2 regions of the Gordonia sp. CPCC 206044 genome follow, and region 2 is predicted to be linked to the other one. Evidence: riboswitches for the same ligand, from Rfam matches in the RefSeq annotation. Region 2 holds a riboswitch; the other holds the start of a gene.
The links. Region 2 has a riboswitch for cyclic di-AMP ahead of AAFP35_RS23205 (C40 family peptidase). Riboswitches for the same ligand answer to the same signal wherever they lie in the genome.
Positions count from the first base shown of each region.

Region 1: it holds a riboswitch for cyclic di-AMP, as region 2 does, so the genes downstream of both, AAFP35_RS13140 (transglycosylase family protein) here and AAFP35_RS23205 (C40 family peptidase) in region 2, are expected to answer to the same signal.

Region 1 is NZ_JBCLVL010000007.1:141,071-144,475, reverse strand. Features, by position in the region: gene AAFP35_RS13155 (MogA/MoaB family molybdenum cofactor biosynthesis protein) at 1-25, shown strand, start outside; gene AAFP35_RS13150 (molybdenum cofactor biosynthesis protein MoaE) at 25-477, shown strand; gene AAFP35_RS13145 (DUF6328 family protein) at 481-1,038, shown strand; gene AAFP35_RS13140 (transglycosylase family protein) at 1,114-1,752, opposite strand; cyclic di-AMP (ydaO/yuaA leader) riboswitch at 1,759-1,932, opposite strand; gene AAFP35_RS13135 (MoaD/ThiS family protein) at 2,193-2,441, opposite strand; gene moaA (GTP 3',8-cyclase MoaA) at 2,449-3,405, opposite strand, start outside.
Region 2 is NZ_JBCLVL010000019.1:15,687-19,091, forward strand. Features, by position in the region: gene AAFP35_RS23200 (NlpC/P60 family protein) at 1-445, opposite strand, end outside; gene AAFP35_RS23205 (C40 family peptidase) at 657-1,376, opposite strand; cyclic di-AMP (ydaO/yuaA leader) riboswitch at 1,391-1,570, opposite strand; gene AAFP35_RS23210 (DEDD exonuclease domain-containing protein) at 2,154-3,405, shown strand, end outside.

The DNA.
Region 1 (3,405 bases), on a different contig from region 2:
CCAGATCGGCGGTGGTGATCACTGATGAGCGACAATCCCGTATTCGCCCGCGTCGTCCGAACCGAATTGTCGGAGAAGGACATCGATTTGCCGACGCATGAGCGTCTGGTCGCCGAGGCGGCCGGCGGTGCGGCCGGTGCGGTGGTCGGTTTCGTGGGTGCGGTACGCAATCACGATGGTGGCCGCGGCGTGACCCGCCTGGAGTACTCGGCACATCCGTCGGCGCCCGACGTGCTGGCAGAGGTGGTCGCCACCACCGTCGCGGACGCGTCGGGGGTGCGTGCGGTCGCCGTCTCGCATCGCGTCGGCGATCTCGCCGTCGGCGACGTCGCGTTCGTGGTGGCGGTGGCCGCCGATCATCGACAGGCCGCGTTCGCGACCTGTGCGCGTCTCGTCGACGAGGTCAAGGCACAGTTGCCGGTCTGGAAGCATCAGCATTTCCACGATGGCACCGACGAGTGGGTCGGATCGGCGTAAACCGTGGAGGGCCATCCGGGGTCAGCGGGGCCGAACGGCGGCGGTCCCGGACGAAACGAGACCCCCGACGAACAACTCGACCGCAACTGGGCGAGCCTGCTGCAGGAGTTGCGGGTCGTGCAGACGGGCGGTCAGATCCTGACCGGACTGATGCTGACGGTCCCGTTCCAGGAGGGATTCCAGGAACTCGAGGCGCGTCAACAACACATCTTCGTGGTCAGCCTGGTGTTCGCGGTCCTGTCCACCGTCACCCTGATCTCACCGGTCGCGCTGCACCGCTTGCTGTTCCGTCGACACGCGATCGATCGACTGGTGGATCGCGCGCACCTGTTGACGATGGTCGGTATCGGTCTTCTCGGGGTAGCGCTGATCGGGGTGCTCACGGTGATCTTCGACATCGCGCTCGGCGGTTGGGCGGCCATCGCCGCCGGTTGCGTCGCACTCGTCGTCTTCCTGGTGATGTGGGTGGGTCTGCCGCTGCGTGAGCGCAGACGGCTGGGGCCACGCACGGGGACCGATCGATCCGCCCCCGAACATGGAAAAGGGCCTCGCACGGATTGAACATCGTGCGAGGCCCTTCGACCATGGGCCCTATCAGGGCGGTGTGTCACCGAGTCCGGTGACGGCTGCTGTCACTCACGGGGTGGGCAGCTGGTCCTTGTGCTCGTTGAACAGCTTGATCTGGTCCGAGTTGAGCTCGTAGCCGCTCTTCTTGGCGGCGTCCCACAGGCCCTTGACCTCCGGGTTGATCTTGTTGTTCTCGGTGGCCTGCGCGAGGGCGGAATCGATCTGCGTCTTCACGTCGTCGGTGGTCTTGGCCTCCGGCGAGGTGTTCCAGCTGAACGGCAGATCCGGGAGCTGCGGCAGCAGCGGCTTCGGCTGAGCCGGCGCGGTGCGCGGGCTCGAACCCGACAGGCCGGTGCCACACACGGGCCATGCGCCCTTGCCCTGGCTGCCCAGGACGCGCTCGGCGACGACGATCTGCTGTTCCTTGGTGGCCTGGTCGGCGCTCGGCGCGAACTGCGTGCCGCCGTGGCCCGCCCACGTGCTCGGGCTGAACTGCAGGCCGCCCTGGTAACCGTTGCCGGTGTTGATGGCCCAGTTGCCGCCCGACTCGCACTGGGCGACCTGGTTCCACTCGGCATCGGTGGCTGCGTTGGCCGAGCCGGTGCCCAGCATCGCGGCTCCGCCGCCGAGGACAGCGCCGGTGAGCGCGACCTTCGCGAGGGTCTTGGTGGTCGTGGTGTTCGACGGTTTGCGGTGACGTCCGGACATTGGTGGTGTTCCTCTCTCCACGCGCCTACGAAGTCAGCTGTCGGGTTCGGGCGAGAGGTGCCCGGTCTCGGCCTGACGTGAATCACGCCGGGACTTAACCCCAAGGACGGCGGTGTGCCGTCCGATCTCTGCCGGGAGAGTGGGTCCCCCGTCCTCGCTCCTAGATGTCGTTCTGGTACGTCCCGTGGCGGAGCGAGGCTCGGCGCGGCCGACGGAACGGTATGTACTTGGTTACTTGCTCGTGACCCCCCGTGGGCGTCGTTCAGTCACAGTACGACGTCTTCGATCGCGAATCACGTTGTTGGCAAGCCGATTTTCGGTGCCGGATCGGGACTTTCGATCCACTTTCGGCGTCGCCGCAGTTCACGGGCCGATAGTCGCTTTGTGTCCTTCTCGTGATCATCCCGTTATGTGACTGAACTCACAGGCGAGATGTGGTGTCAGCCACCGGCAAACGGCGGCAACACGTCGAGCGTGGCGCATGAACCGAGCGGTGCGAGGCGATCGCACACCGCGATCGAGTCCCGCAGATACGAGCAGCGTTCGAGGACCCTCGCGAGCTCCGGGTTGTCGGCGCCCAGCACCGATTCGAGCCCGCCCAGGGTGATGTCGTCGGTGACGTCGACGATGGATGTCTCGGTGCCCGCTGCGGCCCGGGCGGCAGCAAAGAACCGGATGGTGATGCGCACGGCGGCCTCAGCCTCCGATCGCCGACATCGGCCGGCTCGGCTGGTGGAACTCGGGGTCGTTGACGCCGTGTCCGGCTGCCTTGCCCCAGGCGTTGGCTCGCCAGCACTCGGCGATCGCGGCGTCGAGTTCGTCGTCGGGGAGTCCGCTGCGCAGCACGGGTCGCAGATCGGCCTCGGTGTCCGCGAACAGGCAGTTGCGCAACGCGCCGTCGGCGGTCAGACGAGCCCGGTCGCAATCACCGCAGAACGGGCGGGTCACCGATGCGATCACCCCGACGCGCGCCGGATTGCCGTCGACCTCGTACCCGTCGACGAGCCACGTCGCCGCGGGCGCGCTGCCACGGGGGCGTGGGTCGGGCAGCAGTGTGAATCGGCGTCGCAGGGCGGTCAGGATCTCGTCCGCGGTCACCATGGACGAACGATCCCAACGGTGGTCGGCATCCAGCGGCATCTGCTCGATGATCCGCAGTTGGTAGCCGTGCTCCAGGCAGAAGTCGAGCAGGTCGGGTACCCGGGTCAGGTCGTCGTGATCGGCGAGGACGGCATTGACCTTGACCGTCCGCATGCCTGCGCGCCGCGCCGCGGCCAGCCCCGCGATCACGTCGTCGAGGCGGTCACGACGGGTGATGGCGGCGAATCGCTCTCGGTCGACGGTGTCGAGTGAGACGTTGATGCGATCGAGACCGGCGGCAACGAGAGCATCGGCACGATGCTTGAGCCCGAGGCCGTTGGTCGTCATCGCGATCTCCGGCCGGCCGGGTAGCTGCGCGACGGCCGCGATCAGCTCTTCCAGATCGCGCTTCAGGAGTGGTTCGCCGCCGGTGAGACGGATCGTCTCGATGCCCAGATCTCGAACGGCGACGGTGATCACCCGGATCAATTCGCGGGTCGTCAACACCGACTGCGGGGGCAGCCAGTCCAAGCCGTCGGCAGGCATGCAGTACGTGCACCGCAGATTGCATCG
Region 2 (3,405 bases):
CCTGCGTCTTTCGACGCGCCTCCTTGAGCCCCTTGAGATCGGTCGCGGCTTGACGCGAGATCAGTTCGAGGCCCGACATCTGGTCCAGCAGCGACTGCGGGGAGTCACTAACCAACACCGCGTAGAGACGGTTGACCCGGGCGCCCTTGTAGCTGGCACGGACCACGGAGTCCACCCGCCCCTGATAGCTGTCGAGACGCTGTTGCGTGGTGACCAGCGTCCGATCGGCGTCGGACGATGCCTTCTTGGCGGTGGCCACGATGCGTCGCTGCTTGTCGTACTCGATCTGCGCGTTGTGCATCGCTTCGGCCGATTTCTCGGCGTCGTCGCTCAGCTTCTTGTACTGGCCGAGCAACTGGTCGGCCGAACGCACCGGAGCGGCCGATGCCTGCGGGGCGCCCCCTGCTGCCCCGAACTGCCCGATCGCCACGACCAACGTCATCATCGCGGTCACGAACAAGATGGGAACCGATCGCCGCGCGATCGAAGATCCGGAAACCACGATTGTCACTTCTCCTCCACCGCCAACCCGTCGCCTGCCGACGTGAGCGGTCCTCCCCCGCGGATGGTCACTTTCGACGAAGCGGTTCGGGCGGACCACGTCGGTCACGTGGTCCGCCCGTACCTCACACTCGTATGCGCATCGGTGTCGTCACTCAGTAGCGACGGATACCGGTGACCTGCCAGTTGCTCACGTTGTCCCGCTTGACCGGCACACCGTAGGTCGAGGCGTGGACGAACTTCCCGTTGCCCAGGTACAGGCCTGCGTGTCCGCCGCCGTTGAAGATCAGCACGTCGCCGGGCTGGGCGTCCTGCATGGACACCGCGCGGCCACCGCCGAGCTGGCCGTAGCTGTCGCGAGGGATGGTCTTGCCCGCCTGCTTGTAGGACCAGTAGACGAGTCCCGAGCAGTCGAAGGCGTTCGGGCCTGCAGCTCCGTAGGAGTACGGCGAACCGATCTTGCTCTCCGCGTTGCGGACTGCCTTCTGCGCGACGGTCTGACGACCGAAGATCGCGCCGCCGCCGTTCGGCTTGAACTGATCCGGGATCTGGTCCTGGTTCAGGCCGGGAACGGTGAAGGTGCCCAGATTCGGGATCTTCACGTTGGCGCCCGGCGACTTGGCAGCCGGTGTGCTCTCGGCGGCCGGTGCACTCTTGGGCGCCGGTGCCGCCTTCTTCTCCTGGAACTGCTGCGGGATCTGTTTGGTGTCGACCCCGGGCAGCTCGAACGTACCCACATTCGGCACATGCACCGGCGCAGCGAGCGCCGGGCCTGCAGCAGCAGCGAGCGAGCCGACCGTAATCGACCCAGCGATCACCGCACGCTTGGCAACCTTGGTGCCGCGATTGGGTTGTTCCAAACGATGTTTGGCCACGAAGCCACTTCTCCTTGCTCTCCCTCGACCGCCGACCGGGTTAGCTGTCGGGTTCGGGCCGGAAGAATGGCCCTACACACACGCACGACGACGTAAACGTCGGCGCGCACGCGCGACTCACCCCAATTCGGAATTGCCCCCGAAAATGATGGTTCCCCGGTTCGCCCAGCTGGGCGATTGAGCGGTGACCCCCCCAGACCACTCCTGTTGGAGCGGGACGCTCTGCAAAGGTCTCGGAAAGGTTACGAAATCAGATGCGGGTCTGTCTACCGACGCCGCCGCAGGCCTCGACGCCCGTCGGCTCAGCCAGCTCGCAGAATTCGCAAACCGCGGTCCCGATCTGCCCGGTGACCTGATGTTTTCCCATTTCTTGCAGATACTGCAGAGGTCCTGGAGACCATTGCAGCACTGGCGAATACATCGATGGCCGCATCGATTTCGGCATCGGCCACCCGGGTCGTGACCGTGACCTCTCCTCCACCTTCGACACCCGGGTTTGCCCAGTTCGGGGCGTCGAACAGGACCTGCATCACGCAGCCGTCACAGGCGGCGGGCCGGCCCGGGCAGCTCTGGCAGTCGATGTACATGTGTGATCTCCATCTCAATCGTGTCCGGTGGGTTCTCCGGCGGCGTGTCGTCACCGACCGCGGCCGCCGCGTGTACACGAGAAGAACCCTAGGGAGGACCACCGACAAGGCCGGCCCGCACAGCGCCCGACAACAGGTTTCCCGCCTGTCACACCAGAATCTGTCGCACCATCGAACTAATGTTCGCCACGTGGCTCCACTGACGACTTCGACCGGCCCCGCGCCCACTGCGGACGGTCAGCTCACCTTCGCCGACCTGGAGTCCGCGGGAGACGACTTCACCGATCGCTCCCTGTTCGACACCACGCTGGTGGTCGTCGACCTCGAGACCACCGGCGGCAGCCCCACCGAGGACCGGATCACCGAGATCGGTGCGGTCAAGATCCGTGGCGGCGAGATACTCGGCGAGTTCGCCACCCTGGTCGATCCGGGATGTCCGATCCCGCCCCAGATCGTCACGCTGACCGGCATCACGGAGCTGATGGTCAGTGACGCACCCCGGATCGGGGAGGTACTGCACTCCTTCGTGGAGTTCGCCCGCGGGTCGATCCTGGTGGCGCACAACGCCCGTTTCGACATGGGCTTCCTCCGCCAGAACGCGATGCGGCTGGGTATCGACTGGCCGTTCACCACGAGCCTGTGCACGGTGACCATGGCTCGTCGCATCCTGAGCCGCGACGAGGCCCCGTCGGTGCGGCTGTCCGCGCTCGCCGATCTGTTCGACGTGAGCACCCGTCCCACCCACCGGGCGCTCGACGACGCGCGCGCGACCGTCGAGGTGTTCCACCGACTCCTCGAGCGGGTGGGCAATCAAGGGGTGGGCACCCTGCGCGAACTCACCGCCTACCTGCCGCGCGGGAATCCGCGGTTGCGTGCCAAGCGGTCGATGGCACGCGACCTGCCCGCCCGTCCCGGCGTGTATCTCTTTCGCGGCCCCTCCGACGAGGTCCTCTACGTGGGGACCGCCGTCGATCTCCGCCGTCGCGTGCTCTCGTACTTCACCGGCAGCGACCCGCGGCGCCGGATCGGCGAGATGGTGAACCTCGCGACCCGGGTCGATCACGTCGAGTGCGCACACGGCCTCGAGGCAGGCGTCCGCGAACTGCGCCTGCTCGCCGCGCATCGTCCCGCCTACAACCGGCGGTCGACCCAGCCGCACCGCGGCTGGTGGGTGGTGCTGACCGGCGAGCGGTTCCCCCGGCTCAAGGTGTCGCGCACCCCGTCGGACGACGCCCTCGGGCCGATCGGCAACCGGACGACGGCCACCACCATCGCCGACATGATCGCTCAGGCCTCCGGATTGCGCAGTTGCACAACGCGTCTGGGGTCCGCGACGCACCACTGGTGTAAATCCGAGGCGGCCGGCGGCCCACGGATCGGCGGCTGTCACGCCGCCTCCGACCGCCCGCTCACCCTCCCCGACTACCTGCCCAGGGTGACCG